DNA from 4 places in the Peribacillus sp. NPDC096622 genome. Region 2 is predicted to be linked to each of the others. Evidence: a T-box and tRNA genes for the amino acid it is inferred to sense, from the RefSeq annotation. Region 2 holds a T-box; the other regions hold tRNA genes.

Region 1 (8,190 bases), on a different contig from region 2:
AATAGAGGAACCAGTTTAAAAGCGAAAGGATGTTATTATGAGTAAAACAGTCGTACTGGCCGAGAAACCTTCGGTCGGCAGAGATATAGCAAAAGTGCTGAATTGCGGGAAAAAGGGGAATGGCTTTTTTGAAGGCGATCAGTATATCGTCACTTGGGCACTGGGTCATTTGGTCACCCATGCAGATCCGGAATCTTATGATGAAAAATATAAAACTTGGCGCCTTGAGGACCTGCCCATGTTGCCGCCTACTTTGAAATTGGTCGTGATCAAGCAATCGGGAAAACAATTTCAATCGGTTAAAACACAATTGAATCGCAAGGATGTCAAGGATGTCATCATTGCAACGGATGCAGGCCGTGAAGGGGAACTTGTTGCACGCTGGATTCTCGAAAAAGCGAATGTGAAGAAGCCGGTCAAGCGGCTTTGGATTTCCTCTGTAACGGATAAAGCGATCAAAGATGGATTTAAAAATCTGAAGGATGGCAAGGAGTATGAAAACCTATTTGCCTCAGCTGTAGCAAGGGCGGAAGCGGACTGGATCGTTGGGATGAACGCGACACGTGCCCTGACGACCAAGCACAATGCCCAGTTATCTTGCGGGAGGGTCCAAACGCCGACACTTGCGATGATTGCCAAAAAAGAAGAGGAAATAAAACAATTCCAGCCTAAAAAATATTATGGCGTTTCAGTAATTGCAGAACCCAATTTGCGCCTCGTCTGGCAAGATGCCCAATCAAAGGATATCCGCACATTTGATAAAAACAAGGCAGAAAAGGTCCTTGCAGCCGTTAAGGGGAAAAGTGCAGAAGTGGTTGAAGTGAACAAGTCCCATAAGAAAAGTTTTGCCCCTTCTTTATATGATTTAACAGAACTTCAACGGGACGCCAATAAGAAATTCGGCTATTCGGCGAAAGAGACGTTATCGATCATGCAGCGATTATATGAAAGCCATAAGGTCTTGACTTATCCAAGGACGGATTCACGTTTTTTATCAACGGATTTGGTTGATACGCTAAAAGAAAGATTACAGGCTGTAAGCATTAAACCATATGCCCAGTATGCATCGAGGATCCTGCGCAGCCCGATTAAAACCAATAAATCGTTCGTGGATGATAGCAAGGTTTCTGATCACCATGCAATCATCCCCACTGAGCAAACGCCGCTGCCGGGAAAACTGAGCGACAAAGAATCGAAAATCTATGATTTGGTCGTTAAAAGGTTCCTTGCTGTATTGATGCCGCCTTTTGAATACGAACAAACGACCATCACCGCAAAAATGGGACAGGAGACGTTCATGGCAAAAGGGAAGGTCGTCCTGAAGTCAGGTTGGAAGGAAGTTTATGATCACCAATTCGATGAGGAAGAAGCTAAAGATGGCCTAGCTGAGCAGCTGCTTCCGAACGTTCAAAAAGGTGACAGTTTAACCGTTTCGGCTGTGAAACAAACAGAGGGTGAAACGAAACCGCCGGAACCATTCAATGAAGGGTCGCTTCTTTCGGCAATGGAGAATCCTGCCCGTTTCATGGCAGGGGAAAGCAAAGAGCTCATCAAGACTCTTGGTGAAACTGGCGGGATTGGAACGGTTGCAACACGTGCGGATGTTATAGAAAAACTGTTCAATAGCTTCCTGATCGAGAAGAGAGGAAAGGGCCTTCATGTTACCTCGAAAGGAAAACAACTTCTTCAATTGGCACCTGAAGACTTGCGTTCTCCAGCTTTAACAGCTCAATGGGAGCAAAAGTTAACTGCGATAGCAAAAGGAAAGCTGCCAAAACAGGCTTTCATCGGTGATATGCGCTCCTACGCCAAAAATATCGTCCATGAAATCAAAAATAGTGATCAAAAATTCAAGCATGATAACGTGTCAGGAACGAAATGTCCTGATTGCGGCAAGCTGATGCTTGAAGTGAATAGTAAAAAGGGAAAAATGCTTGTCTGCCAAGATCGTGAATGCGGCCATAAAAAAAGTGTTTCACGTGTAACAAATGCCAGATGCCCGCAATGTCATAAAAAGATGGAAATGCGCGGTCAAGGTGAAGCACAGACATTCACCTGTAAATGCGGTTTTCACGAAAAACTTTCTTCTTACAATAAACGAAGAGGGCAGAATAAAAATCAAAAAGTATCCAAAAATGAAGTATCCAATTATATGAAAAAGCAAAATAAAGAAGAGCCGATCAATACTGCATTGGCAGATGCCTTGGCGAAACTGAAATTCGATAAATAAAAGAAAAGCGCCCTTCACCTTTAACTCCATGGTGAAGGGCGCTTTTTTATGGGGTTATATGCATGGAACAGGTCTGGGCAAAGTCCTTGCCGGCAGGAACGTCTTTCCTGACAATAAGGTTGCCGCTTGATGAAGTCTAACAAGGCGGCAGAAAGGGATGGAGCGAGCGCTCCATCCCTTTCCCCATATATCGATGCTTCAGTTAAATTTCATTCAGTACGGTGCCATGTAATTCATATTCAAGTGTTTTGTCAGTGTGTGTGTGTTTATCCGAATCTACTCGTATGAGCGTACTGAATGGCTTTTGATCACCCGGACTGAAAATTGCTTCATCATTCTCTTGATTCCATAGGCTGTAAATACTCATGATCGTATCCTCCTTTGGATGAGAAGACTAGTAATTCCCATATTTGATTATCATCCAACTCTTCAATTGACTCTAACGCTGATCACCGGGACTAAACACCGCTGCGTCATTCTCTTTGTTCCATTGGCTTCTGATTGTACTCATCATGCACTATCATCTCCTTTGGTGAGAATGTCTTACAGTATTTGTATACCCGGATGGGACAAGTTAAAACATATATTTTTAAAAAAGACAGGATTATATCCTGAAATCCAGTATTTTTGGTATATATCAAAAAACGTAATAATTCAAACTTCTTATTACTATAACATGCATTGTATTATTCGGATTTTTTGATAGCTACATGGCTTGATAAATCAGTGGTTACTTTGTCCATAAAATAACTTGTTCTTATATTAACAGAAAAAAACCCTGCTACAACACGGAAGAACCGCATTATAACAGGGCTTATAAACTTTAGCGTCCCAGATAGGAATCGAACCTACGACCTACAGCTTAGGAGGCTGTCGCTCTATCCTGCTGAGCTACTGGGACATATATAAAAGTCGACGACTTATTTATTATATTTCTTATAGGCAAACTTTTCAAGCTAATAGCACATACTTATGAAAAAAAAAATCCTCAAAATGTTTAGCAGGCCGCTAAGTTCCCGAGTTTCCCTTTTCTTCATTAAATGGAATGCTTTATTATCCACTAGTTTAAAATCAGGAGAATGGATGGTTGCATTGTGGGGATTTGATTTTACCTGGATGTTCAAAAGGGATTTTAGAGGGGCTAGGCACAAAGACGGCTGCACTGATTGCTGAAGATGACATTGAAGTGGCCGAAGCAGCTGTGGATGTGACCGGGCAAGATCCGAGGGCCAAATCTTACGGGAGACTGGGTAACGGGCGAGTCCCCGGTCCAGCTCCCGATATTGATGTATCACAGTATTTCTGAAGGTAATGGCCTTCGGGTTCCAAGGGAGGAATTCCGATCACAGATGGCTTGGCTTCGGGAGAATGGTTACTATACATTATCCCCTGAAGAAGCATTCCTCTTCTTAACCGGGAATCGGATACCAAGTGAGAAGTGTGTCTGGCTTACTTTTGATGATGGCTATTCAGATAACTACACGGAGGCTTTCCCGATATTAAAAGAAAATGATATGAAAGCAAATGTCTTCATGATCGGGAAGTCCGTTGATAAAGGTCATCACCTGACTGAAAATCAAATGTTGGAGATGAGCAAGGCTGGGATTTCGATCGAAAGCCATACCATCAACCATTTGGAACTGAACCGCATGACGGCAGAGCAGCAAGAAGCGGAAATGGTTCAGTCGAAGGAGTTATTCAACCATATCCCCGACCAGGACACGACAGTGCTTTCCTATCCGGTTGCCCTGTATAACGAAGAGAGTCTCAGGCTGTCAGAAGAAGCTGATACAAGATGGCAGTCACTACCGAACCTGGGGGGCTTCAAGGGACCAAGGGATGCGTGCCCTGCATCGAGTTCGGATTTCACCCGGGTTATCAGTCGAAGGGTTTGCGTCACTGATTGAAAATGCTTCAAAGCATTGAAGGTGGAAGGGTCATTTCGTATTCGTTCAGAAAAATCATATAATAATCGATTCTTACATGGTGTATAATGAAGGCAGTGAAAATTATATACATATGAACGATTTTGGTGTCTTAATGACTTAAAAGGGAAGTTGGTGAAATGCCAGCGCGGTCCCGCCACTGTATATGGGAGCTGACGGCTGTGTACCACTGTATGAGATATGGGAAGGTACCGTTGACGATGACCATGAGCCAGGAGACCTGCCAGAATTCGTACACCTGTAACCTACGCGGATGGGAAGGTGTGTGGCAGACCCTAAGAAAGAGTCCGTATTGATTATTGTTGCCATGCAAGCATCTTCCGTTAACGGGAGGTGCTTTTCGTTTTGGGGCATCTTTCAGGATTGCGTTTTCTTTATTAGGTGGAAGAAATTAAATGAAAAGATTGTGGGGAATGAAAATGAAGAAGATTTTTGGTCTGATATTGTTGATGTTGCTTGTTGCAGGCATGGTGGTCGGCTGCAGTGGCGCTGCTGATGAAGGAAAAGAAAAGCAGCAAACGAACCATGCTCAACACAAAGCTTTCCCGATTACGATTAAAGATGCAACTGGGGAAAAAGTAACGATAGAACAAAAGCCGAAGAAAATCGTTTCGTTGATACCAAGTAATACGGAAGTGGTCTTTGCACTTGGTTTGGGAAAAAAGGTCGTTGGTGTTTCCGACAATGATAACTACCCGGAAGAAACGAAAGAAATTGAAAAAGTTGGCGGAATGGAAATGAACACGGAGCTGATTGTCTCGATGAAGCCTGACCTTGTTCTTGCGCATGCATCAAGTGCCCATAATTCAAATGAGGGTTTACAGCAGCTTAAGGATGCTGGAATAGATGTTCTCGTAGTCAATGATGCACAAAGCTTTGACCAAGTCTATGAGTCTATTGAAATGATTGGACAGGCAACGGGAGAACATGATAAGGCAAATGAAATCGTTGCGGATATGAAAACGAAGCTCAAGGATATCCAGGAAAAAGCCAAATCCGTAAAGGAAGAGGATAGGAAGACCGTTTTAGTGGAAGTTTCGCCTTCACCGGAAATATACACACCTGGAAAAAATACTTTCATGAATGAGATGCTTCATATTATTTCAGCGGATAATGCTGCTGCTGATTTGGACGGTTGGGCAAAAATTGATGAAGAGTCGATGATTGCTGCAAATCCTGATGTCATCATTACAACGTATGGTTATTATACGAAAGATTCAGTAAGTGAAGTGACGGGCCGAAAAGGATGGCAAGACGTAAATGCTGTTAAAAATGGCCAAGTTTTTGATGTCCATTCTGACTTGGTGACCCGTTCCGGTCCGCGCTTAATAGAGGGAGTAGAGGAACTTGCCAAATCAGTCTATCCGAACCAATTTGACAACTAAATGGACGTTGGCTTATTTGATTGCGTTGTTCATTTTGTTATTCGCAATGACGATAGGCATTTCCTTTGGTTCGGTGTCAGTACCGATTCCCGTACTTTTACAAATAATCGGCAAGGAGATTTTCCACTTGCCGATTTCTGCCGATCCGGATGTGATGCTGACGAATATCGTGATGAACATCCGCTTGCCGCGTGTATTGCTTGCGGGTTTGGTTGGGGCATCACTTGCGATTGCGGGTGCGGCTTTTCAAGGACTGCTCCGGAACCCGCTCGCTGATCCTTACACATTAGGTATTTCATCAGGAGCATCGGTCGGCGCCGTATTGACAATATTCTTGAATATATCACTGCCATTCATCGGTTTATATACTCTTCCGGCATTGAGCATCTTATGCTCAGTGCTCACGATGCTCTGCGTATTGACTTTTGCAAAAAAAATGGATCGATCGATGAAAGTGGAAACGATCATTTTAACGGGAATCATTTTCAGCTCGTTTTTAAGTGCCTTCATTTCATTGATGATTGCGCTGACGGGTGATGAATTAAGACAAATCATCGGCTGGCTGATGGGAAGCGTTTCTATGCGCGGATGGAATTATATCGCAATCATTATGCCGTTTTTTATCATTGGTTCGTTGACCTTGATCATGAATACAAGTGAATTGAATGCGATGACTTTCGGGGAAGACCGGGCAAAACACTTAGGTGTGAATGTCAAGCGGCGGAAAATGTGGATCCTGATAGCCGGTTCGACATTGACAGGGGCAGCCGTTGCCGTTTCAGGGGCGATTGGTTTTGTAGGATTGGTCATTCCTCATTTAGTCCGAAAGATTTGGGGACCTGACCATAAACATTTGCTTCCGTTGTCATTATTGATAGGAAGCGGATTCTTAATATTGGCGGATTTTGTAGCACGAACGATCATAGCCCCATCGGAACTGCCGATCGGGGTGATCACCTCACTTATCGGGGCACCTGCATTTGCGCTGATTTTATTAAAGAGACGGAGAGAAGGGTAAAAACGGATGCTTGAAGTAAAAGGGTTAACAGGCGGATATCACAACAAAGCTGTTTTGGACTCTGTCTCTTTTGATGTACATAAAGGGGAATTATTCGGGATTCTTGGTCCTAATGGCAGCGGGAAAACGACGCTTTTAAGTATGCTTAGCGGGGTGCTCGATTATAAAGGCGGAAGCGTACGGATTAGCGGTAGGGATTTGAAGGATTATTCGTCAAAACAACTTGCACAGGTCATTGCCGTGCTCCCTCAACATTCCTCATTAGCTTTCTCCTATACAGTAAAAGAGACGGTCTCACTTGGGCGATATGCCCATCAATCAGGATGGTTCCATAGTTGGTCCGCAGAAGATGAATCGACTGTCCAGCGGGTAATGGAACAAACGGGAGTAGCTGATTTTCAGGATCTTCATTTTGATCGATTATCAGGAGGGGAAAGACAAAGGGTCCTGCTGGCACAGGCCCTTGCCCAAGAGCCGGAAATCCTTTTTTTGGATGAACCTACGAACCATTTGGATCTTTCCTATCAAAAAGATCTTCTTGATTTAATGAGGAAAATGGCAAAAGAGCAGAAGTTGACCGTTATTTCAATTTTTCATGATTTGAATTTGGCTGGATTATATTGTGATCGGCTTATGCTGCTTGAGAAAGGGCAGATTCAGGTTGTTGATGTACCGAATGAAGTGCTCCAACAGGAACGGATTCAGGGTGTATATCATACGACGATCGAAAAACATCCACATCCCGCCCTTCCGAAACCGCAGATGTTCATCGTTCCGGAAAAGCATGGCCATGATACTATCCCGTTGGAAATTGATGATTCTTATTTGACAGTCGGATCTGAGATGATTCAATTGAATTCTCCAATCCCGCTTAGAACGATGTCTTCCGGAGTGACGGGTTCGGGGACGGGCTGGCATAAATATTTTGTGAATAGGCACGTCCATCATGGCTATGATTGCGAGGATCATCATGTTGAAATGGCCGACTATTTAACAACTCATGGTTTTGAACCTCAGGAAACGGTAGGGATGATGACAGCTGTCTTTCTCGATACGGTTGCTTTCAAGCTATTAAGAACTGAAGATTTCTCGGTTTTTATCATTGTGACGGCGGGTGTAGGGAATGCCATCGACGCTTCATTAGCTGACCGGCATTCTTGGAGTTCCGCTCCAGGAACGATAAATACATGGATATTCGTAAATGGGCATTTGGCAGAAGAGGCATATATCCACAGCATAGTGACTGCGACCGAGGCAAAAGTAAAAGCGCTTCATGATTTGCATGTCATGGATAAGGTGACAAATACTTGTGCAACAGGAACATCGACAGACAGCATTTTGATTGCGGCAACCCAAAGAGGAGCAAAGCTTCAATATGCAGGCACCATCACTCCGTTAGGGAAGCTGATCAGTCGCGGTGTATATGATTGTACTGTGGAAGCATTGACGAATAATTGGAAACGGATTGAGGAATTATGATTTATCATCATCTTTTTGCAGTTACGCTGGCATTTTTCCTTGATTTATTAATTGGAGATCCGCCAAATTGGCCGCATCCAGTCAAATGGATAGGAACGATGATCAGCAAGTTGGATCTGGCATTCAATAAAG
Region 2 (8,190 bases):
AGGCGGGTACCCGCTGAAGGGGTCCCGCCATAATTCACTCTAATTGCATAGACGTTAAGCCAAGGTGGATCAATCGCATCGCAAATGCTTTGGCCTTCACCTACGATGATTATCCTGGTGTTTTTTTTCACCTTACATTTTATTCGGTGCTGAAATTCCCAATAAACTTAGCGCATCCTTCAATACAATCGCTACGGAAAAAGCGAATGAGAGCTTCATTTGTTTCCATTCATCTTCAACTAAGATTTTCGAATGTGCATAATACTTATTGAATGCACGCGATACATGCAAGCTGAATTTCGCGATTTGGGATGGATCGGCTTGTTCAAATGATTTTTGGACAATGATCGGGTATTGCTCAAGCAGCTGGATGACTGGCCACGCATATTCCCCTAAAGCGTCAAAATGGATGGCCTGCTCTTTAAAATCACCTTTTTCAAGCAATGAGGAAATTCGCGCAAATGTGTATTGTACATATGGGCCCGTTTCTCCCTCAAAATTCATCATTTGCTCTAATGAAAAATCAATATCGTTCATGCGGTTATTTTTTAAATCATTAAAGATTACCGCTCCGACACCAACCTGTCTTGCAACCAAATCTTTCTCTTCAAGCGCTTGATTTTTTTCTTCAATATTGCGCTTCGCAGTTTCGATCGCCTCTGCCAATACATCCGCAAGCAGCACGACTTTCCCTTTACGTGTCGACATTTTCTTACCGTCTTTTAGCATCATGCCAAATGCCACGTGCTGTAAGTCTTTTGACCACTCATACCCCATTTTCTCAATGACGTTGAAGAGTTGTTTAAAGTGCAGCGATTGTTCGTTTCCGACCACATAAAATGTTTTCTTTGCCTCATACTGTTTTTTACGATACAGTGCTGCAGCTAAATCACGTGTGGCATAAAGTGTCGCACCATCCGTTTTCGTAATCAAACAAGGCGGCATATCTTCCAATTGCACGACATAGGCACCTTCGGATAAGGCAAGCAGTCCTTTTTCTTTTAGTTCCCCGACAACAGCATCCATTTTGTCATTGTAAAACGCTTCGCCGGCATAGGAATCAAAACGGATGCCCAATAAATCATAAATCGTCTCGAATTCTTTTAAAGACGCATCCCTGAACCATTTCCACAATGCCAATGCTTCCTCGTCGCCATCTTCAAGCGACTTGAAGCTTGCGCGTGCTTGTTCATTCAACGATTCATCCGTTTCAGCTCTTTCATGGAACTTCACATATATTTTCAATAATTCCTGAATCGGCGAAGCTTCGATTGCCTCTTTGTCGCCCCACAGCTTATACGCGACAATCAACTTACCGAATTGCGTGCCCCAATCTCCTAAATGATTGATACGCACGGCATTGTAGCCATTTTTTTCGGCAATGTTGGCCAGTGCATTCCCTATGACCGTTGAACGTAAGTGCCCCATGGAAAAAGGTTTGGCAATATTCGGGGAGGAATAATCAATCACGACATTTCCCTGTCCAGTCTGTATCGAACCATACTGATCCTTTTCCCTTAATATCGTTTGCAGCACGTTTTCCGTCACCATCTGTTGATTGACGAAGATATTCAGATAACCTCCCACTACGTTCACTTCTTGGATCAACGTACTGTTTAATTGTTGGGCTATTTCCGAGGCAATCACCTGAGGCGATTTTTTGAATTTTTTCGCAAGAGTAAAGCACGGAAAGGCGACATCGCCTAACTCCATCAATTTTGGCTTTTCCATTAATTTTTCTATTTCACTTGCTGGCATTTCATTGTTCAAAGCAGTTGAAATCAATTCTGCAATTGGTTTATTCATCGACATTTTCCCTCCTAAACAAAAAAGCCCCCGCCTCTAAATAAGAGACGAGAGCATGAATTCCCGTGGTACCACTCTAGTTGCCACAAATTGCGGCCACTTTCCATTGTTAACGAGGTGACTCCCCGATATTCCCTACTAAACGTTTCAAGAAATTTCTCCAAAGTGCGCTTCATTCATCCGTCCTGCATTAGGCTCCCACCATCCCTAACTCGCTTTCCATTTCCAAATGAACTACTCTCTTCATCACAGAATTTTCAATATTATAATTTAATCCATCGTACACAATTTAAAAAAACGTGTCAACAGGATTTAAGAAACAAATCTTAACCAGCCGGTAACTTCATTTTATCCTTGATGTTGGAAAAATATTTCCTTACTGTCCCTATTGTGTCGCCTTTCTGATTGGACGGTTCAATTTTGGATTGACCATCGGCCAACAGCCCTAACACTCCCATTTCCCGGCCATTATGGCTGGAAGACCCATCAATAAGTTCTGGGGAGTATATTCGCTTGCCATCCATTATGCCGCGAATCGAACAGGCTAACTCTTCACCCGGGCTATCCTTCAATAAATAACCACTTACATTAGCCTTTAATGCGAGTTGAAAATAACCATTCCTTCGAAATGTCGTTAAAATGACCACTTTACACTCAAATGACCTTAATGCTTCTGCTGCCTCAAGTCCGCTCATTACAGGCATCTCCATATCCATGATACATACATCAGGCTGTAATTGGTGTACAAGAGCCATCGCTTCTTCTCCATTACTGGCTTGCCCGACAATTTCTAGATCTTCTTCAAGATTGAGTAGAGAACTTATTGCCTCTAACAGCATTTGCTGATTCTCTGCAATGACAATTCGAATCATTTTAAGTTCTCTCCTTTATCGAGTTCCTTATATGAAGCAAAGACTCCCCAAATCCGAGGATTATTAAGGGAGTCTGGAATGATACATGAACGTTACAGTTCAGATTTCACTTGAGCGGGAACACTTTTTTTCGTTAAATATTTTATGTCCTTGAAACTGACAAAATTCTTGGATTCCTCATCCCATAAACGGAAACGGAGTGAGCGCAAGCTTGTCGCAAGAGTAATCGTTGGAACGTTCTCTAAAGGCTGCGTATTATTGTGCGCCATTTCCAATTTATAGTTAGGCACCCTTGGACTTAAATGGTGAACATGATGGTAACCGATATTACCTGTAAGGAACTGCATCAATTTCGGAAGCTTATAAAAAGAACTTCCTTCCACTGCTGCCAACACATATTCCCACTCCTCATTTTCTTCAAAATAAGAGTCCTCAAATGTGTGCTGGACGTAAAACAGCCAAATGCCGACTGAACCAGAAATCATGAAAATGGAACCTTGTACCAGAAGGAAAGACTGCCAGCCTACTGCCAGGCAAAGCAATGCCACTAAAGCGACGATTAATGCATTGGTCAAATACGTATTCATTTTTTCCTTCTTTCTAGCACCTTTACGGTTAAATCTGTTTTTAAGAAGGAAAACATAAATTGGTCCCAGACCAAACATGACCAATGGATTGCGATAAAAACGATAGGCAAAACGAAGTTTAAGCGGTGCAGCCAAATACTCATCCACCGTAAGGGTCCAAATATCCCCTGTACCCCGCTTATCCAGATTACCGCTTGTTGCGTGATGCACAGAATGCTCATGTCCCCATTGATCAAACGGGAATAAAGTCAAAACACCCATGATCGTCCCGACTATTCGATTCGCACGGCGGTCTTTGAAAAATGAATGATGCGTACAATCATGAAAAATGATGAATATTCTCGTCAAGAATCCAGCAGCAAACACGGCAGGGATTAAAGCTAACCAATAAGAAACGGAAAGACTTATATATGCTAGGTACCATAAAATGATGAACGGCCCCAAGGTATTGATGATCTGCCATATACTTTGCTTTGTCGTTGATTGTTCAAAAGGAGCAATTTGTTTTCTCAAGGATTTCGTATTTTGCATGGTCATATTTCAATTGCACTTCCTTTTATTTGTCGTTATTCATAGTATAAAGAAACCAACTTGATTTTATTAGTACCAGGTGTCATGACTAGAAGATGACAAATGTCATGTACAAGTCATTTCCAGTGACAAACGTAAAAAAGGCCAACCAGTTAGAACCGGTTAACCTGTTCACATATAATTCCATCAGTAAGCAAATGCAATCCCGTTACTCTCCTTTTAAAAATAAATAAAGGCCATAATCCGTCGAAGTAGAGGCATAACCCATTTGGCGCAACATGGCCGTGATATTGCCGCGGTGATATGTTCCATGATTCACGACATGCGGCACCAATTCGGCTGCACTTGTTTTCATTAGGCCGCCAGCTGGATTCTCAATCATAAGAGGCTTATCTATATTTTCTTTTTCGCCAAGCAGCGATTTGTACCGCTCGGACAACTCAAAAAACATGGCCTCCATTTCCTCTAATTCCTTTGACTCTGTTTGTTCCTTCAGTTGTTCAGCCAGCTCCAATGCATGTTTCAGGCTTTTACCGGAAAAAACCTCCACCCACCCCAGATCGGAAAGATACACATGGGCCATCACACTCGATATCGATGAAAACACACTTTGAACTTCTTGATGGTAAACATCCTTTGGAAGCTCTTTTAAACGGTTGAAAATCTGATTATTTGCCCATATGTTAAAATCATAAAACTGTAATGCAAAATGTGACATTTGAACTCTCCCCTTTACTTACGAATCAATTGCCCTTCATACGGAATAATTCGTCCCACACGAAGGTTAGAAATGCCTTTCCACAATGTACCTCTATTTTATGGCTATTCTCCATAGTAAACTAGTAAAGTTAAATTTTACAAAGGGGAATTAAAATCATTGTGAAAAAATTCTTTGGATGTTTTATTATGTTAAGCCTTCTTTGTATGTGTCTCTTTCCAACCAGTGGTTATTCATCAAGTAAAACCCAATCTATAGGTTCTGTTAAAGTGGACAATACGAAAGTTTTTGGTTCTCCCAAATTAGGTTCTACTCTATTAAAGACCTTGAAGAAGGGCGAGGAGTTTCCCATCATTTCTTCTTCCGTCGGAGATTCTGCGGGTCCTATCATTCATAAAGTGAAGTCTGGAAACACATTATGGAAAGTGGCAAATCAATATGATGTTTCAGTAAGCGAGCTGCAAAAAGTGAATAAATTAACTTCTTCCGAAATAACTGTTGGCCAAAACCTGAAGATTCCCCAGAAATATAAGATCCATAAGGTTGTATCAGGAGATACATTATGGAAGATTTCTACTAAATACAAGGTAACAACAAGTGATTTGACGAAATTAAATAACTTACATACGGTTACCCTTAAAGTTGGCCAAAAATTGAAGGTTCCGGATTATTACTACCAGGTTCAATTGCTTGGCGGAAAAAAGGGATGGATAAAGAAATCCCAGCTTCAAAAAAAGGCGCAAAACCGTATCGTCATGGGCTGGAAGCATAATGGATCGAAAGAAAGCTATACCCAGCAAATTAAACAACCCAATTTAAATGTAGTATCTCCCCGTTCTTACACGTTGACGGATACCGGTAATTACGTTTCCGTTTCTGTAGATACAAAATACGTCCAATCTGCCCATAAACAAGGAAAACAAGTTTGGCAGCTTATCGGGAATAAATTTGATCCCGTTTTAACTGGTTCTGTACTAGGCAATACAAAAAAACGCCAGAAATTAGTTTCAGCTTTACGCGATTCACTTGTTAAAACGAAAAGTGATGGAATAAATGTAGATTTCGAAAACATCGATCCAAAAAATAAGAAGGACTTTGTACTTTTCATAGGCGAACTAAAAAAGGCACTAAAACCGCATGGAATTAAAGTGTCTGTGGATGTCACCCGAGAAAATGACGACCCTTTTTGGTCAAAAAGTCTAGATAGGAAAGCACTTGGCAAAATAGCGGACTATATAATCATAATGGGTTATGACGAGCATTGGGGAGGGAGCCCGGTAGCCGGGTCCGTTTCCTCGTTACCTTGGATCAATGAAGGAACCAAGCTTTTAATGAAAGAAGTACCTGCCCATAAGATCATATTGGCTGTACCATTTTATACGAGGGAATGGGTGACCGATTTGTCGACCAAAAAAGTGAAAAGTCATGACCGTACCATGGCTGAGGTCAACAAAATCATTTCAACTCAAAAACTTAAAAAGGTATGGGATAAAAAGACTCAACAAAATTACGTGGAGTATACTTCCAAAGGGAAAAAGCATCAAATTTGGATAGAGGATAAAAAATCGATGAAGCTCCGTATTGACCTGGTAAAACAAAATCATCTAGGCGGTGCAGCTGCTTGGTACATTGGATCGGAAACCCCTGACATTTGGGATGTCTATCATTTTAATCAATAGTTAATGAAAAAATCATAAAGGAAAAAGGCCTCACATTGTGTGCGGCCTTTTCTGTATGACATCATTTTCGGTCGGTCCAGTCGTCTTAAGTGAATAGACCACCCCAATAAATATCAAGGAAATGCCCAGAATTTGAATGCCGTCCGGTTTAAATCCTGAAAGCAGAATATCCAAAAGGATGGCAACTGCCGGATCGACAAAAATCATGAAAGATACTACATTTGTAGGCAAATGGCGAATACTATTAAAAAACAGCAAATACACGACGCCTGTATGGATGATGCCGGTAAGCACCGTATAAAACCATTCGGAAGATTTTAAGGTTGTATATACGGAAAAATCGACAAAAGGAATCAGTACTAAAAATCCAATGAACATTTGCAGAAATGTAGTCGCATATACACTGGTCTTTGCAATGCTCTTTCCTAAAAGCATGGTTGCCGCATAGAAAAATGCAGCAATGATTCCATACATGATGCCTTCCCATTCAGGGGATGATGATCGAAATCCATCTGTTCCCATAATGAGTAATGTGCCAATGAAGCAAAGGGAAATGGCCAAGATGGAGAATACATTCATTTTCTCCCTAAAGATGAAGCTCCCTATAATGAGTACAATGATCGGCGCTAAATGATAAAGCGAAATGGCGATTGTCACCGATATCAGCTCAAAAGATTTAAAGAGGAATATCCAGTTTAACAAGTTCGCCACCGCGCAGAAAATGATGAGCATTACCTCTCTACCATTCCATATTTCGTTCTTGAAATGTCCTGTAATCATCCAGGCTGCACATAAGAATAAGGCAGCACAAATGCAGCGAACAAAAACCAATTCCAATGCAGGAAGTCCTGATAGTTCCGAAAAGAAACCGACAGAACCGAAGATTGTCATGGCTAAAGACAGTTGAAGAAGTGCTATTTTATTCATTTAATTTCCCCTCATTAAATTTCCATTTTTTACATTAATACTATCATTTCTCGGGCATGCCGTCACGAGTAATGATATTCGCCCACATTCGATCCGGAATACTTAATTTACACCTGCTATCGCGCGGCAAGGTTGTCATGATCTCATCTTCCCTGCCTTCCTTTATTTTGGCGGCCCAGTCAGGTTCCATCAGTAATTCCCTTCCCAATCCGAAAAGCGGTATATTTTTCTCAAGCACAGCATTTGCTTCCTCTGGAGTATGAATCGATCCTAGTGATATGAAGCTGGTCCTGCCAGCGATGATATCACGGAGAATTTCGGTCCTTGTCAATCCCCTGTTCAATCCGCTTCTAGGCATGGACCAGACATTTTTAACAGAAAGATGTAAATAGGAAAGCCCTTGGGTTGCCAATTTATCTACCAATGCAGCTGTATCCTCCATTTTCAATCCGCCTTCTTCCGGTTCTTCGGGGGAGAAGCGATACCCAATAATGAATTCCTTGTCTGCGTATAGATCACGGATCCGCTTCACCTCCGCAATGACGGCAAGTGGAAAATGCATTCTATTCTCCAAACTCCCTCCCCAATGATCTCTCCGTCTGTTAGAGTGGGGTGAGAAAAACTGCTGAATGAGATATCCATTCGCTCCATGGATTTCCACGCCGTCGAATCCTGAACGAATGGCATGGCGGGTGGCTCTTCCAAAGTCTTGAATAGTGGATAGAATCTCAGTGTGGCTCATTGACCTTGGAATGTACTCCCCGCCCATTTCTGTATAAACGCTAGCAATGACCCCGCTCGGACTAACCATTTTTTCTCCTCCTGTACAGCTTGGAAGACTCTCGCTTCCGCCATGATGAAGCTGGAGAATGGCTTTTGCACCTTTTGATTTGATTGTTTTTGAAAGCTCTGTAAGTCCAGCGATGCTTTGTTCATCAAATACTTTCATTTGCCTGGGAAAGCTTGTAGCAACAGGCGAAATGGCGGCAGCGGCAGTAATGAACATGCCAGGTCCATCTGCCCTTCTTTTATAGTAAGCTAATTCCTCATCAGAAACCAAGCCATCCTCT
Region 3 (8,190 bases), on a different contig from region 2:
TAATCGACTTTTTATTCATAATCCAAGAACCTCCTTAGATATTGTTATCATATTTTTGATTCTTTTAGTCAAAAAGGGAGAGGGTAAATTTCCCAACTCCCCTTTTCTCTTTTTCATTATAGTCGGTTTCCAGGAAATTATCCAAAAACAAGAAATGTAAACGCTTGACTGATAATGACTTACTAATAATATCATCTTCTGCCAAGTTTTTTTAGAGGGTGTGATAAAAAAAACCTCACCTTGGTGAGGTTTTTTTATTATTCTAATTACAATCCTTTTTTAGCCAAATAGTCGATCAAATCAACAACACGGCTTGAATATCCTGTTTCATTATCATACCAAGATAATACTTTAACCATGTTTCCTTCCATTACCATTGTGGAAAGGGCATCGATTGTAGATGATGATCGGTTACCGTTATAGTCAGTTGATACTAACGGAAGTTCGCTGTACTCAAGGATTCCTTTTAATTCACCCTCAGAAGCCTTTTTGAATGCTGCATTAACTTCTTCAACCGTTGTGTCTTTTTCAAGCTCTGCAACAAGGTCGACAACAGACACGTTTGGAGTAGGTACGCGCATTGCCATACCATTCAATTTCCCTTTAAGTTCAGGAAGTACAAGTGCAACAGCTTTTGCTGCCCCAGTTGTTGTAGGAATGATATTCTCGGCAGCTGCACGTGCACGGCGGTAATCTTTATGAGGCAAATCAAGGATTTGCTGATCATTTGTATAAGAGTGAACAGTAGTCATCATACCGCGTTTGATTCCGAATTGTTCATGAAGCACTTTAGCAAATGGAGCTAAGCAGTTCGTTGTACAAGAAGCGTTAGAAATTACATGGTGGTTTGCTGCATCATATTTGTCTTCGTTTACACCCATGACGATCGTGATATCTTCATCAGATGCAGGAGCAGAGATGATTACTTTTTTCGCGCCAGCTTCTAAATGCTTAGCTGCATCCGCACGTTTTGTGAAACGTCCTGTAGATTCTACAACTACTTCTACTCCCAGTTCACCCCATGCTAATTGTGCAGGATCACGTTCAGCCAATACTTTTACTTTGTGACCATCGACAACAAGGTAATCCCCATCAACTGTTACTTTTTCATTAAGTGATCCATGAATTGTATCGTATTGAAGAAGGTGCGCTAACATATTAGCATCCGTTAAGTCGTTAATAGCAACAATCTCTACCCCAGGATTACTCAATGCTGCACGAAATACATTACGTCCAATACGTCCAAAACCATTAATACCAACTTTTACTGCCATGAAAAATTCCTCCTTTTAAGTTCGCAAATATATTAAGGGGTGTAATTCCCCTGAATTAACTCTTGTGCCGCAGCTTCATCCGTGATCAAAACGGTCGATGAAGGTGCGCCTTTCATGTAGGAACGGATAGCCTTTGCTTTAGTTTTGCCACCTGCCACAGTTATCACTCGCTTTTCAGGGCTAAGATCATCTAACTGGATGCCGACTGTCAAAACTTTATGAACAACTTTGCCGTTTTCATCGTAATAATAACCGAATGCCTCTCCTACAGCATTTCCATCTAACAGCTTCTTTAACATTTCTGGCGAAGAATTTCTTCTCTCTGCCATCGCCATGGCATCACCGATTCCATGAATGATCATATCGGCAGACTTGATTTGGGAAATCACTTCTTTAATTGCAGGTTCCTTCTGAAATGATGCATAAACCTCACCGCTTAATTGATCGGGTACATATAACACTCTGTATGAGGCTTGTGCCTTCTGTGCCATTTTTTCGACAATCGTATTGGCCTGATTCTGCACTGCTTCACCAATTCCCCCGCGGGCTGGGACAAATGTCAATTTCTTCGACGCCTCATCAGGTGACAACGAATTAGCCACTTCGGCCATTGTCGATCCGCCAGTAACCGCAATGATATTCTTTGAGTTCCATTCTCGTTTCATACGGTTTGCACAAGCTTTACCCAATTCTTTTTTCACCCATGGGGTTTCATCACAATTTCCTGAGACAATAATGACTTCATCCACTTGTAACAAATCCTGCAATTGCCGTTCCATTATGTCTATACCCATTACTTCACGCATTATTCCTTCTAACTTATCCAGGATTTCGATCCCTTCATCAGTCAGCGTCATGCCAGAGCTGAAGATGTTAACCAGGTTCTGACTTTTCAGAAAATCAACCTCGCCTCTAAGCGTCCGCTCTGTCAAATTAAGGCTCACGGACAGACTGCGCCTTCCAACCGGCTGCATCATTTTGATATAACGCAGGATATCATATCTTTTTTGCATAACCAAAAGGAAATCGGGTAATAATTTTCTTTGTACCTCGAGTAATGTACGCATATTTAAAACTCCTAAAAAGTTAAGTTGGACATTTAACGTCCCACGTAGTCATTTTGTGTCCCACTTAAAACAAAAAAATATTCCTGCTACATATTTTATTCTAGCAGGAACGGAATGTTTCTTCAAATGATTTGAAAAATTATTTTTCCAAAAGCCTATTTAGAGCTGATTTATCAACATTTCCGAATTGAACGACATCATCTTTCCATTCTACGACTGGAATCATCAGCCCGAATTTCTCAAGCAAATCATCATCGGTATGGATATCGATTTCCTTATAGCCTATGCCTGACTCCAGTTTCACTTCTTCAAGTACCTGCTTGGCTTTATCGCATAAAGGGCATTTATCCCTACTATATAAAACAAACGCATTCGATTCCAAAACCACTCATCCTTTTCAATCATATCTTTTTCGTTTAGATGAAGAAGGGATCCCTAATTGTTCCCTGTACTTGGCAACGGTTCGGCGTGCCAGGATAATTCCATGCTCCTCTTTCAGCCGTTCTACCAGGTCTTGATCCGAGAGCGGCTTTTGTTTATTTTCCCCATTGATGGCTGCCTGCAGGCTCTTTTTTGCTTGCATGCCCGACATATCCTCATCAAGGCCAACCGACTGTAAAGAAGTAGTGAAAAATATCCGCATCTCTATCGTGCCAAATGGTGTCTGTACGTATTTCCCCTTAACCGCCCGGCTTACCGTGGACTCATGTATACCAAGTTCGTCTGCGATTTCTTTCATCGTCATCGGCTTTAAATAGTTCAGGCCATGATGAAAGCACGCAGGCTGTTTTTCGACGATGCACTGCATAACCTTCAATATAGTTTCTTTTCTCTGTTGGATTCCTCTGGAGATCCATTGGTATTCCTGCCACTTATCCTGGATAAACCGCTGAACTCCCTGATCCTTATGGCTCTTCATTCGGTTTAAATACCCTTTATCCACATTAAGATTGGGTGTGTTACCATCATAATTCCCGACAAGCAGCATGCCATCCCGAACTTCCACGACCACATCCGGCACTATATAAGAAGGTTTTTCCTGAAAAAAGAGTGAAGCCGGTCGCGGGTTCAACGTCTGGACATAATCAAAGACTTCTTGAATCTCCTTCAGTGTAACACCGATTTTCTTACTTAGGTCTTTCCAGCGCTTTTCAGCAAAATCGAGGAAATGGTTTTCTATGATCGATTCTGCCAGCAGATTCTCCCCTTCTGCTTTCACCTGAAGCAAAAGGCACTCTTGAAGGTTCCTCGCTCCAATTCCATGCGGCTCGAGTTCCTGTAAAATCGAGAGACTCTCTTCCAAAATGGCCGGAGATATGCCTGGGATGCATATATCATCCAGCTGAGTCCTTAAGTAACCGTTTTCATCAAGGTTATGAATTAATAGCAGCATTGCCTTCTGCCGCTCCCCGGAAAAATGCTGGTGATTCACCTGGGACATGATATGCTGTTCAAGCGATATAGTATCTTCACTGATCTGTTCAATCCAATAGTTGGCATCATACGTATTTTTAAGAGTCCGTTTACCCTTTTTCCCCCGGTCAAAAGTTGGCTGAAATAAAGAAGATGTTGGCTGATCTATGGACAGTAATGGATTCTCCACCATTTTATTTTCTAAAAAAGCCGATAGCTCCTGCGAGGAGTATTGCAGCAATGTAATAGCTTGCATAAGCTCCTGGGTCATTGCCATCTTTAATGTTTGCTGTTGAAAAAGTCCTGCTTTCATATTCATACTCATCGATTCATCCCTCCCCCACTCCATTTTACATTATCAGGAGAAAATTCTACACAAAAACCCATGAAAACGCTTACGATTTTTTTCTGAATAGTTTATTTGTTTTAAATACTATATGTTAGAAATGCAAATTTAACAACTACTTTTATTGAAAAATCACCATTTTTCAATAGTGTGGGCGAATATTTTCAAGACAGGGCCGACATTACAGGATTCGATGGAATATTACGGAAAACGAGCAAATTCACCAAAAATCTTAGAGACTTTCCTAAAAATGACCAATAAAAAATCCCCCGCTTTATTAAGCAGAAGATTGGTAATGCCCTCGGCAGGAATCGAACCTGCATTTCAAGCTTCGGAGGCTTGCGTTCTATCCGTTGCACTACGAGGGCGTAATAGAAAATATTTTTTCAACAGACTTCATTATATGATAGAATCCCCTCCTTTGCAAGGGTTATCAGGTTTAAAACTTTATCATTTGGGTATTATGGGTAATGTGGAAATTCATCCCTGTGCGGCATAATATATAAAATAATCTATCAGGAAGGAGCTTTGCCAGAAAATTGTCGAACAAATTATCCATAATAGGGTTTGTTTTGTTTGACCTAAATTGACCAAAAAGTGTATCATACATACATAAAGAATTTAAATGATTCTCTTAATCGAAGGAGGAAATGAACATGAATTTAATTCCTACAGTTATCGAACAAACAAGTCGTGGGGAGCGTGCCTACGATATTTACTCCCGTTTATTAAAAGACCGGATCATTATGCTAGGAAGTGCAATTGACGATAATGTTTCCAACTCCATTGTTGCTCAATTACTATTTTTAGAAGCGGAAAATCCCGAAAAAGATATCACTCTATACATCAACAGCCCTGGCGGAAGCATCACTTCCGGTATGGCCATTTACGATACTATGCAATATATCAAACCTAATGTATCGACAGTTTGCATCGGTATGGCCGCTTCCATGGGTGCTTTCCTATTGGCCGCTGGCGAAAAAGGCAAACGTTATGCGTTGCCAAACAGTGAAGTCATGATTCACCAGCCACTTGGAGGAGCTCAAGGTCAAGCTACGGAAATTGAAATTGCTGCCCGCCGTATCCTTCACTTGAAAGATAAGCTGAACCAAATCTTGGCAGAGCGTACTGGACAACCTATTGAAGTCCTTCAAAGAGATACGGAACGTGATAACTTCATGACTTCCGAAAGAGCTCTTGAATATGGCTTGATTGACAAAGTCATCACGCGCAGCATCCTTGATGATAAAAAAGACTCTAAATAATCATGAACAAAAGGCTCCGGAGATCGCCTTAAGCGATTTCCGGAGCCTTTTTTACTATAAAAGAAAAGATGCACTTTTAGGCATCCCCTTTTTTAACCCTCTTGCTGAACGAACTCTTCCAATGCCTCTAACGCTTCTTTTTCATCGCGTCCCTCAACGATTAACTTCACGGACACGCCAGAACTGATGGCAAGGCTCATTAACCCCATTATACTTTTTGCATTCACTTTCTTTCCTTCTTTTTCAAGAAAAACATCTGAATGAAAGCGGTTAGCTTCTTGTACAAAAAGAGCCGCCGGCCGAGCTTGCAAACCCGTTTTCAATTTTACCTCAACTTGTTTTTCCACCATCTTGATCTCCCCTGTTAGCTTTATTTTTTCGCAGCAATAGCCTCTCCCCCACGGAGCCTGTCAGCTATTTCATCAATCTTTCGCAATCGGTGATTAATCCCGGACTTACTGATGGTTCCCCCGGATACCATTTCCCCAAGTTCCTTTAAGGTTATATCCTGAAACGCTATCCTAAGCTCCGCAATTTCCCGAAGCTTATCCGGTAAAATGCTTAGTCCTACCGTATCCTCGATATAATGGATATTTTCAACCTGGCGCAATGATGCACCGATCGTTTTGTTCAAATTGGCTGTTTCACAATTCACAAGCCGATTCACTGAATTACGCATATCACGGACAATCCGTACATCCTCGAACCTTAATAAAGCTGAATGGGCGCCAACTATACTTAAAAACTCGGCAATCTTTTCGGCTTCTTTCAAATAAATGATGTACCCTTTCTTGCGCTCAAGCGTCTTGGCCTTCAAGCCAAACTTATTCATTAGCTCACAAAGGGCATCATTGTGCTCTTTATACAGTGAGAAAATCTCAAGGTGATAGGAGGACGTTTCCGGATTGTTTACCGACCCCCCCGCAAGAAATGCACCTCTAAGGTAAGAACGCTTACAGCATTTCTTCCCAACAATAGTATCGGATATATCATGGAGAATTTCAAAGCCATCGCCTAAAATTTCCAAATCGGTTAAAACCCGCTGCCCTCCGGATGACATCCTGACAATATATACATTGTTCTTTTTAAGCTTCATCTTTTTACGGACCAATAGCTCGACCTGGACCTCATAACTTTTTTTCAGCAGCGTATAAATCCTTCTGGCTATCGCAGCATTCTCAGTTTGAATATCCACAACAAGCTTCCGATTAGAAAATGAAAGGGATCCGTTCATCCGGATAAGCGCACACAATTCCGCTTTACCGCAGCAATCCTTTCCCTCTAATGTAGTAAGCTCTTTTTTTGTTTCTGAAGCAAAAGACATCCATTTCACCCCCAATCGAACGCAGGTAATCTATTTTTATCAATCAAAAAACCGCCCCCGTTTATATCTACGGTACTATGTGGCTTTTTGTTTCATTTACAAGCATATTATAAAGCAAATCCGCCACTTTTTTCGTGTCATGGCGTATTACATTCCCTTCATAGCTGAAAATGCGTTCTTGTATGATTTCAAGACCCATCATTTTTAAACTTTCCACATCATACATGACCGGTTTGGCATATTCAGCTTGATAGCGTTGCTGAATCTCGGTTGGTATTTCCTCATTATTAACGAGTATCCTGTCAATATATGCATTCCCCATATGGTCATATATCGCTTTTATATGATCACTCGCGCTATAATCCAGAGTCTCGCCGGCTTGTGTCATCAAATTGCAAATGTACACCTTCTTCGCCTTGGAACGGGCAACCTCTTCTCCTAAACCAGGGACAAGTAAGTTAGGCAGAATGCTAGTATATAGGCTTCCTGGACCTATGACTATAAGATCTGCCTGCTTGATTTCCTGGAGAGTTTCACTAAGCGGCTTTATATGATGAGGAGACAGAAATACTTTTTTTATTTTCTTTCCTGAGAAAGGAATCTTGGATTCTCCTGTAACGATCGTTCCGTCATCCATCTCTGCATGGAGAACCACACTTTGGTTGGCAGCCGGAAGCACTTTACCGCGGACATTAAGAAATTTACTCATTTCCTGGATCGCATGGACGAAATCCCCGGTCAACGAAGTCATTGCCGCCAGTATCAAATTCCCCAGCGAATGCCCGGACAACTCATTTTTACTCTGAAAGCGATGTTGAAACATTTGTTCAACAAGGGGCTCTACATCCGATAACGCAGCCAGCACGTTACGAATATCACCCGGAGCGGGAATATCCATATCCTCGCGAAGGCGGCCTGAACTGCCACCATCATCAGCTACCGTCACGATTGCCGTTATATCCACCGGATGCTTCTTTAACCCTCTCAACAAAACAGGAAGGCCGGTTCCCCCTCCGATGATCACAACCTTAGGTTGTTTCTTTTTATCTAACATCTGCTTTCCCCTTACTTTTTTCGATATCGCGATGTGATACTTGAACCCTGTAATCCTTCTTAAAGTGGTTGGAAATATACTCCGTCAATGCTACAGAACGGTGCTGACCACCTGTACACCCAATCGCAACAACAAGCTGTGCTTTCCCTTCACGTTTATAATATGGAAGCATGAAAGCGAGCAGATCGGTCACTTTTTCCAAGAATTTTTGCGTCTCACTCCATTTTAAAACGTAACTCGACACTTCCTGTTCCAAGCCAGTCCTTGGCCTCATATGGTCAATATAATATGGATTTGGCAGGAACCGTACATCAAACACAAGGTCGGCATCTATGGGCAAACCATGCTTGAACCCGAACGACATGACATTGACTGTAAAACCGACACTTTTATCGGCAGAAAACTCCGAAGCGATTTTCTCCCTCAATTCGCGTGGTTTCAGTTGGG
Region 4 (8,190 bases), on a different contig from region 2:
GGAAGTCCCGATATCCCAATGAAGCTAAGATGCAGCAGTACGGGCAAATTGCTCAGCTCCATTATCAGAGAGAAAAAAATAATTGGTCTATTTTCCCCTAGGGCTCGTATAAATAGGAGTACAAACTGTCCTAGGAGTGATTTTATGTCCAATAAATCAAAAGTAACAATGGCTGTGACCATTCTGGCATCTTCTTTTTGGCTTTCGGGCTGCGGATTATTTGGCGGTGAAGAGAAAAAGGAAATTGATCCGCCAAAGGATGTTTCATTAGTCGAGGATGAATCTTCATTAAAAGAAACAGAAACGAATGGTGAAGAAAAGCCAGCGACTGATGGAGAAGAAGGCGCTGTAGAATCGAAAACAGTGAAGACGGAGTTATATTTAATTGATAAAAGCGGGTATGTGGTTCCACAGACATTGGAACTTCCTAAATCGGAAGCTGTCGCTAAACAGGCCCTTGATTACCTTGTCAATAACGGACCAGTCACGGATAAACTTCCAAATGGATTCAGGGCGGTCATTCCTGCCGATACCCAAATAAGCGTGAACATTAAAGACGGAGTGGCTGTGGCGGACTTTTCGCCGGAGTTCAAAAACTATCAGAAAGAGGATGAACTTAAAATCCTTCAAGCCATTACATGGACTCTGACACAATTCGACTCGGTCGAAAAAATTCAAATGAGAATCAATGGGGAAGATATTTCCGAAATGCCGGTCAATGGCACACCGATAGATGAAAATATCTCAAGGTCGTCAGGAATCAATATCGATACGAGTGACGTAGTCGACATTTCCAATACCAAAGCACTGACCGTTTATTATGTAGGCGGTGACGAGGAGTACACCTATTATGTTCCGGTGACGCGCAGGATCAGCGAAACGGTGTCTGATAATGTTACAGCCGTCATTCAGGAATTAACGAAGAGTCCTTCGGGTTCCAACTTGCAAACAGGGTTCATGAGTGATGTAGCTTTACTTGACGAGCCTAAAGTGGCAGAAGGTAAGGTCAGCCTGAATTTTAACGAAAATATCCTTGGAAGCTTTAAAGAGAAAAAGGTATCACAAGAAGTCCTTGATGCCTTGGTCCTTTCCTTAACGGAACAGAAGGGAATTGAAAGCGTTGAAGTGCAAGTGCAGGGCAGCGCAGATGTTCTTAATGAAGAAGGCAAGAAATTATCCGAACCAGTGGTCCGCCCAGAGAAAGTCAACACAGGCAGTTTTTAAATATATATAGGAATAGCACAATGAGGCAGCCTGCAGCTGCCTCTTATTTTTTTTAATACCCATACTATAAATCGAAAATAAATTCAAACAAATGAGAAAGTTAATTGCAGTTATAGTTATTGGATGTCAACTCTTTTTGACGACTGGATGCTGGGGAATGAAGGAAATTCAAGCACAAACATATGAATCTGCCTTGGGGATTGATTATAAAAAGGGTGAATTTATCTTATACTTTCAAGCGTTGAATTTTACGGATATAGCAAAACAAGAATGGGCCCCTTCCTTACAACAAAAAGCTTCTGCTCTTATTGGAGAAGCTAAAGGGGAAAGTATAGAAGAAGCATATAGTGAATTAGAACAAAATGCAGCATTACCTCTTTATATCGGACATGTTAACTCCTTCATTTTAAGTAAGGATGTAATCAATAAGAAAATGAAGGAGTTCATTGAGTATGTAGGAAAAGAGCCTTTATTGCGGTACAATTCATGGTTATTTGTTACAAACGAGGATATTAAAAAGGTTTTTGACAGTGAAAGTTTCTATAATCTTCCTAACCTATTCTCGATTCTTCAAAGGCCAGAGACCGTTACAAATGAAAACTATTTCATTCCCCCATTAAAATTCAGTGAACTTGTTTCGAAATTTTATCAACCGGTGGGTTCCATATTAATTCCTTCAATAGTCATAAATGAGCATCATTACTCAGAGGCCGGGAAAGAAAAAAAGATACCATCGTTAAATGGTGGGTATGTTTTATCAAAGCAACAGTACAAAGGGTTCGTAAGTAAACAAGATTTAATAGGTTTAAAATGGGTTGAAAAAAAGGCGACAATGATTTTTTTTCCCCTGAAAAAACAAAAAATAAGTATTGAAATATTGAAACCTAAAACAAAAATCATTGTATTGGAACAAGATAAGAGACCCTTATATGATTTAGAAGTTAGTGCAAATGGTATATTGAAACTAAATATAGATAACTTGGACATGAATAAAATTGAAAAAAATAGAAATGAAAATTAAGGTAGATATTTTGAAGACATTGGAGACATTGGAGAAAATCAATACAGACCTTTTTAACATAAGTGAAAAGGCATACAGATACCATGTCAATAAGTGGGATAATGAAATGATTAATTCCTTTGATAAAACTTCAATAAATGACATAAAGATATTCACATTGAACATAGTGAAAATTACAAACGTCAGACTACAATTTTCGGGGTTATTGCAAAAGCGGGAGTTGTGTTAGACTTAAACTAACTGGAAAATTCAGCGGCCGTTGTTTATCATGAATGGCAGAGCTGAATTCGTCCGTTTGGCACTGGAGAAGAAGCGGCTTTTACAAATAACGAGTTACAGCAAATTCTTTCTTAGCCCAAAAAAGAGCTCTCACGCCGATAAAATAAAAAAGGGTGAAATCAAAAATGAAGACAGTAATCATTGCAACGAAAAATAAAGGGAAAGCCAAGGAGTTTGAAAGCTTATTCTCTGCTAAAGGATATGAAGTCAAAACACTTCTCGATGTACCGGATGCTCCGGATGTTGAGGAAACAGGCACAACTTTTGAAGAAAATGCGATCCTGAAGGCAGAGGCCATTGCCCATCAGCTAGGCCACTTTGTCATTGCAGATGATTCCGGATTGATTGTAGATGCATTGGAGGGCCGTCCGGGCGTATATTCTGCGCGCTATGCTGGAGAGTCAAAGAGTGATGAAGCGAACACGGAAAAAGTCCTCCGGGAACTGGAAGGCGTGCCAAAAGAGGATAGGACGGCGAGATTTTATTGCGCCTTGGCACTCGCGTCACCTAACCAGGAAACGATTACGGTATCGGGAACGATGGAAGGCTTGATTACGGAACAGCCTTCAGGAACGAATGGATTTGGATATGATCCCATCTTTTATGTTGAGGAACAGGGCAAAACAAACGCCGAATTAACAAAAGAGGAAAAAAACAAAATCAGCCACCGTGCCAACGCATTGAGGGCTCTAGATGAAAAACTTGATCTATTTCTAAAAAGGGAAGAAGGTATGTGACGATGAAAGTGCTAATAATGAGTGACAGTCATGGCTTAACTCATGAAATCAGCATGATAACCGACCGTCATAAACAAGAAGTGGCAGCCATGATCCATTGCGGTGATTCAGAGTTGGAAAGAAATGACCCTTACATGTCGGAGTTCTTAGCCGTTCGCGGGAATTGTGACTATGATTCGGCATATCCGAATGACATTGTGGAGAACATCGCAGGCAAGCGTTTCTTCCTTACACATGGACACCTCTATAACATAAATATGACCTTGATGAACCTGGCTTATAAAAGTGAAGAGACAGGGGCGGATATTATTTGCTTTGGTCACTCTCACGCTGCAGGCTCCGAATTGATTGACGGCAAGCTCTTCATCAACCCGGGAAGCATACGTCAGCCGCGTGGACGAAATGAGAAAACCTATGCCATTTTGGATATCGGAAATGACGAACTTGAAATCATCTATTATGACCTTGAAGGAAAAATCGTTGAGGAGCTAAGAAATGCTTATCAAATGGAATGACTTCATGTATAATGAACAGGAAGCGTTTTTCCCCGCTTCCTGGGTCATAAAAAAAGAAAAAAACTTTTTATGAAAAACCGTTGACTTTCTTTTGATATCCTACTATAATAAGAAGTGTCCTAAGGGAACAGTTAAGGTAATACATAAGTTTTACCGCAACTTATATCATAAACGTCTCAGTAGCTCAGCTGGATAGAGCAACGCCCTTCTAAGGCGTCGGTCGGGAGTTCGAATCTCTCCTGGGACACTAACTTAAAAAAGCCAAAACCTTCTAAGGTTTTGGCTTTTTTTCTTTTTGAACTGTTTAAGTTAACGAAAGTAATTTGGAATGGAATGAAGAAAGGTGCCTTTTGATTTGCATCGTTTAAACGTTAATATTCGTATAACGATAAGAAGTTTATTTCATATTTGTCGCAGGTGGATGATCTTTTATGTCGAACTTGTTATAAATAAGGAGATGTTTAAATGAATAAAGATAGACTATTCAAGTTCATTCAAACTTCCACTCGGGGCAATTTCTTCTCAGTCGAAATATCCGAAGATGGAACTGAAGTGGTCCGATTGGCCAAGGAATTAGAAAAAGAAGGAAGAATCAAGTTGAGGGAATGCAAACGAAAAGAACAAATTGTTTATCTGGAAGGAATACTTAAGTTTGTTCCTAGCTAATACTTAATGAGCTCTAACGAAGGATTTATATTAGGAATCTCATTCGCTCCGCAGAAAAAAGGCATCCATAATCGGATGCCTTTTTTTATATCAAATTCTATTTAATGTTTGGAGATTTTTTTTAATGGTTTCACGGTTTTTGATTATAGCCGTCTTTAATTCTTCGACGGGTGAACTTTTATCATCTTCTTCACTAAGCTGCATCGTATTTTGTATAAGTAATTCAATCGTATCGCGTAATTCTGGCAGTGATACCTTGAATTGTTCAGATAAATGTTGTAATGCCTGGTGTAAATCGGTGTTATGGATTGGTGGAACAATCGCATCGTTTTCATCTTTCAATAATATATCCTCCTCTATGGCTTCTTCACGCTTATATAGCATATTATTGGGGGAATTACGCTTATTATTCATTATACTATATCGCCATAGTCCCTTGGGAATCAGTTAATTGATGTCGAATTCGCCTGACAGCTGTATGATATGAAGCCCCTTCTGACTATCAAGATCAAATGCTTTGCCGGAATTATAAATAAATCAGAAAAATATTGACATAATACAAACAAATTAATATTATGTTTATTATATCGTAAACTTTATAGGGAAGTGTTTGTTTTATGAAGGACGCTGAAATGTTTTGGGGCGCATCTCAGGATGAGCTTAAACAAGGGTACATCGAAGGTGAGAATCAATATGTTTGTTTGTTGTGTGGTAATGCAATTGAAAAGGGGATCGTATACCCGAAAGATGGTGTTCTTTATGAAGCAAAGAGGTATATGCGAATTCATATTGAACATGCGCACAGCTCCGTTTTTGAATACTTGATTGATCTCGATAAAAAACTTACAGGTCTCACGGACCATCAAAATCGCCTTCTTCGCCTTTTTTACCAAGGGAAGAATGATGCTGAGGTTCAGGAGGAAATGGGGATTGGCAGTCCGTCCACCATTCGGAACCATCGTTTTGTTTTGAAAGAGAAAGAGCGTCAAGCTAAGTTGTTTTTAGCTCTGATGGAACTTCTGAAAGGTAAAGATGAACATGCTCCGGCATTTATCCCGCTTCATCAAAAAGCAAGGATGGTCGATGATCGTTATAACGTTACCGAGGATGAAAAGGTGAATGTGCTGAAAAAATACTTCCCTAAAGGCAGTCAGGATGAATTAAAGTCTTTCCCGCCAAAGGAAAAACAAAGGCTGATCATTCTCCAAGAAATTATGAACCGTTTTGAAAATGAGCGGAGATACGAAGAAAAAGAAATCAATCAAATATTGGGTGCCGTTTATCATGATCATGTCCTATTGAGAAGGTATTTAATAGAATATGGATTCTTGGATAGAAAGCCTGATGGGAGCCAATATTGGCTGAAGAAATGATGACTGGAGGCAAGAAAGATGGATCGTAAAAAAGAACTGAAGCAATTATATAAAGAAACGAAAGTTGAAGCAGGTGTATACCAAATCAGAAATACGGTAAATGATAAAGTCTTTATCGGAAGCACCAGGAATTTAAAGACGTTGAAGGGGAAACAATTTGAATTGGAAAATGGAACAAACACCAATAAAGTGCTGCAAGGTGAGTGGAACCAATATGGGAAAGATGCTTTTTCTTTTGAGGTACTGGAGGTATTGGAGCCAAAAGAAACAGGATTTTTTGATGCTAAACGGGAATTGAAAAAACTTGAAGAAATGTGGCTGGAAAAAATACAGCCATACGAAGAACGGGGATACAATAGAATGAAATCGAACTGACTTGTACGTAGCCTTTAGAGATTCTCCTTGATTCCCAGCTGCCGATTTACCTTTGATGCATTTCTTTCTTATTTCTTTATGAAAAGTAAGGTATTATGGAAGCGGATGGTAATATATTTTAGTGTTAATGATTAGGAGGTGCTGGGATGGAAAATGGCGATGGATATCTACGGGCGAAAAAAAGGGTTGAAAACCTTAAGGCATTCTACATTCATCTAATGGTGTATGTATTGGTGAATGTCATGTTGATTGCGATTAACCTATTGACGGATCCTGGTTATTGGTGGTTCCTTTATCCCCTTGGAGGGTGGGGGATTGGTGTTCTGATACATGGAATTACCATTCTTGCGCAAGGGAACTTCGGGTCTGAGTGGGAAGAAAGAAAAATAAAAGAATATATGGAAAAGGATAAAAAGAACGGCTGAATTTTGGCGTGTTCAAAACAGGGAGTCATTTGTGGCTCTTTTTTTGTGGAAAAATAATCGGTGGATCTCACTTGTTGTAAGTTTTTAAATGGTTTAAGCTAGTAATGGGGGACCTATCTATGAAAAAGGGGGAAACCCGTGGAGGACCTTCACTAAATAATAATTAATCTTAGGAGTTGCGAATGAAAAAAATAGGATGGACCATAACGGGAATAGGGGCAATCATGGCGCTGGGGGCCTTGCTTTATCCTTTGAATGTTATTGATAAAACTCTATGTATATATTTATTGCTCGGCGGTGCAGGGCTAATGTTTGTCGGGTCAATGTTCAGGGCCTTTTCGCTCCTGAAAAGATGACTGATTTTACGTTTGATAAAAACGCTCGATTAAGGTGATGACATGGAGAAAAACCAATTGAAATATGCCCAGCAGCATCTGGCTAATGAACGCACCTTCTTGGCGTGGATAAGGACGGTGATTGCAATAGTTGGAGTTGGTTTTCTTGCGACAAGCCTCCACTTTACGATTGGTGTGCATCGGGATGCCCGGATTGACTTGATCAGCATCGTGCTGGGGATGTTTGCTTGTGCATTGGGACTTGTGATTACCGTTCTGGCGACAATCGGTTATCTTCAGAAGAAACGGCAAATCAATGAAGGGACGTTTGAGCCTTCAAGTGCGCACGTAATTCTAATCGCTGTTTTTATGGTCATATTGTTATCGATGATCATTTTATATTTTGTTTTCATTTAAAACTGTCCTAACCTAAATAGGGCAGTTTTTTTAGTTTCTGCTATTATATGCTTATTCTTACATCATTACGGAAAGATTTCTTCCATTAACTTAATGCCAACAAAAAACGAAAGCTTGAAAAACACTGTATTTCAGGTTATGAAAGAATCATCCAGACTGTATATAAATTCGAAGAAAACGAGTTTGCCTGTAATTTTATGGCGGTTACAATTTGGACGTTGATTTCCGGTCCAGGCACTCGCTTCCCGCAGGAGTCTCGCGCCTTCCTCTACAATCAACTTCGTTACTTAAGGAGTTGAAGGTATTGCTACTTTGGGTCCGTTGGTTCGGGAGCATCATTTAATGAAAGATACGTTTTCCGGACCCCTTTTGTCGACTAAATGGAATAATTAAAACCTTTTTATTATATTAAATACAGTGTTGAGCACGTTAGCCATGGTGAAAGGGTATATAAGCGGCAAAATTGATCAAGTTTTGTCTTTTGACTTCCTTGAAAAAATATCATAAACCATCATGAGATTGTGAATAAACTTCACATGGGTAATGCTAATTTTATAACCCTTGGAGTACTTTACTTTATTCAATTTCAATCACGTTTTAAATATTTGTTTATTTTTCCATTTTGTGAGATATGATAAAGAGGAACTAAAAGGAGGTCATCGAGATGGTGGATATCAAAAAAGGCGAAAGTTCTTTTTTTGTCGAAGAATCTGGTGAGAAACTAGCGGAAATTACATTCTTTAAATCAGGTGATGAAGAGATCACGGTCGATCATACCGTCGTTTCTGACAAGCTTCGCGGGCAAAAGGTAGGGAATTCCCTT

Evidence for each region. The T-box of region 2 lies ahead of argS (arginine--tRNA ligase). A T-box ahead of a tRNA ligase gene usually reads a tRNA of that ligase, here a tRNA-Arg.
Region 1: it encodes a tRNA-Arg, which carries the amino acid that the T-box ahead of argS (arginine--tRNA ligase) is inferred to sense. The anticodon was not compared.
Region 3: it encodes a tRNA-Arg, which carries the amino acid that the T-box ahead of argS (arginine--tRNA ligase) is inferred to sense. The anticodon was not compared.
Region 4: it encodes a tRNA-Arg, which carries the amino acid that the T-box ahead of argS (arginine--tRNA ligase) is inferred to sense. The anticodon was not compared.

Annotation. Positions count from the first base shown of each region.
Region 1 is NZ_JBIWES010000002.1:114,296-122,485, forward strand. It holds gene ACIQYG_RS03930 (DNA topoisomerase III) at 38-2,230, shown strand; gene ACIQYG_RS03935 (hypothetical protein) at 2,433-2,597, opposite strand; tRNA gene ACIQYG_RS03940 (tRNA-Arg) at 3,058-3,131, opposite strand; gene ACIQYG_RS03945 (hypothetical protein) at 3,318-3,536, shown strand; partial or broken gene ACIQYG_RS03950 (polysaccharide deacetylase family protein) at 3,469-4,156, shown strand; cobalamin riboswitch at 4,244-4,418, shown strand; gene ACIQYG_RS03955 (ABC transporter substrate-binding protein) at 4,596-5,561, shown strand; gene ACIQYG_RS03960 (FecCD family ABC transporter permease) at 5,524-6,579, shown strand; partial or broken gene ACIQYG_RS26930 (heme ABC transporter ATP-binding protein) at 6,586-7,335, shown strand; gene ACIQYG_RS26935 (adenosylcobinamide amidohydrolase) at 7,423-8,058, shown strand; gene cbiB (adenosylcobinamide-phosphate synthase CbiB) at 8,055-8,190, shown strand, end outside.
Region 2 is NZ_JBIWES010000025.1:171-8,360, forward strand. It holds gene argS (arginine--tRNA ligase) at 133-1,806, opposite strand; T-box leader at 1,847-2,065, opposite strand; gene ACIQYG_RS24480 (response regulator) at 2,133-2,678, opposite strand; gene desA (Delta(5) desaturase DesA) at 2,771-3,802, opposite strand; gene ACIQYG_RS24490 (DinB family protein) at 4,005-4,514, opposite strand; gene ACIQYG_RS24495 (LysM peptidoglycan-binding domain-containing protein) at 4,784-6,193, shown strand; gene ACIQYG_RS24500 (DMT family transporter) at 6,224-7,120, opposite strand; gene ACIQYG_RS24505 (NADH-dependent flavin oxidoreductase) at 7,164-8,190, opposite strand, start outside.
Region 3 is NZ_JBIWES010000002.1:348,420-356,609, reverse strand. It holds gene ACIQYG_RS05095 (phosphoglycerate kinase) at 1-19, opposite strand, end outside; gene gap (type I glyceraldehyde-3-phosphate dehydrogenase) at 267-1,274, opposite strand; gene ACIQYG_RS05085 (sugar-binding transcriptional regulator) at 1,307-2,341, opposite strand; gene ACIQYG_RS05080 (glutaredoxin family protein) at 2,481-2,723, opposite strand; gene rpoN (RNA polymerase factor sigma-54) at 2,739-4,079, opposite strand; tRNA gene ACIQYG_RS05070 (tRNA-Arg) at 4,397-4,468, opposite strand; gene clpP (ATP-dependent Clp endopeptidase proteolytic subunit ClpP) at 4,757-5,365, shown strand; gene ACIQYG_RS05060 (HPr family phosphocarrier protein) at 5,458-5,715, opposite strand; gene whiA (DNA-binding protein WhiA) at 5,736-6,689, opposite strand; gene ACIQYG_RS05050 (gluconeogenesis factor YvcK family protein) at 6,757-7,743, opposite strand; gene rapZ (RNase adapter RapZ) at 7,733-8,190, opposite strand, start outside.
Region 4 is NZ_JBIWES010000001.1:409,955-418,144, reverse strand. It holds gene ACIQYG_RS01965 (GerMN domain-containing protein) at 145-1,224, shown strand; partial or broken gene ACIQYG_RS01960 (Ger(x)C family spore germination protein) at 1,316-2,474, shown strand; gene ACIQYG_RS01955 (XTP/dITP diphosphatase) at 2,650-3,261, shown strand; gene ACIQYG_RS01950 (metallophosphoesterase) at 3,264-3,776, shown strand; tRNA gene ACIQYG_RS01945 (tRNA-Arg) at 3,950-4,023, shown strand; gene ACIQYG_RS01940 (hypothetical protein) at 4,242-4,442, shown strand; gene ACIQYG_RS01935 (hypothetical protein) at 4,533-4,856, opposite strand; gene ACIQYG_RS01930 (DUF2087 domain-containing protein) at 5,060-5,815, shown strand; gene ACIQYG_RS01925 (GIY-YIG nuclease family protein) at 5,834-6,190, shown strand; gene ACIQYG_RS01920 (2TM domain-containing protein) at 6,337-6,615, shown strand; gene ACIQYG_RS01915 (hypothetical protein) at 6,798-6,971, shown strand; gene ACIQYG_RS01910 (YidH family protein) at 7,014-7,367, shown strand; gene ACIQYG_RS01905 (GNAT family N-acetyltransferase) at 8,032-8,190, shown strand, end outside.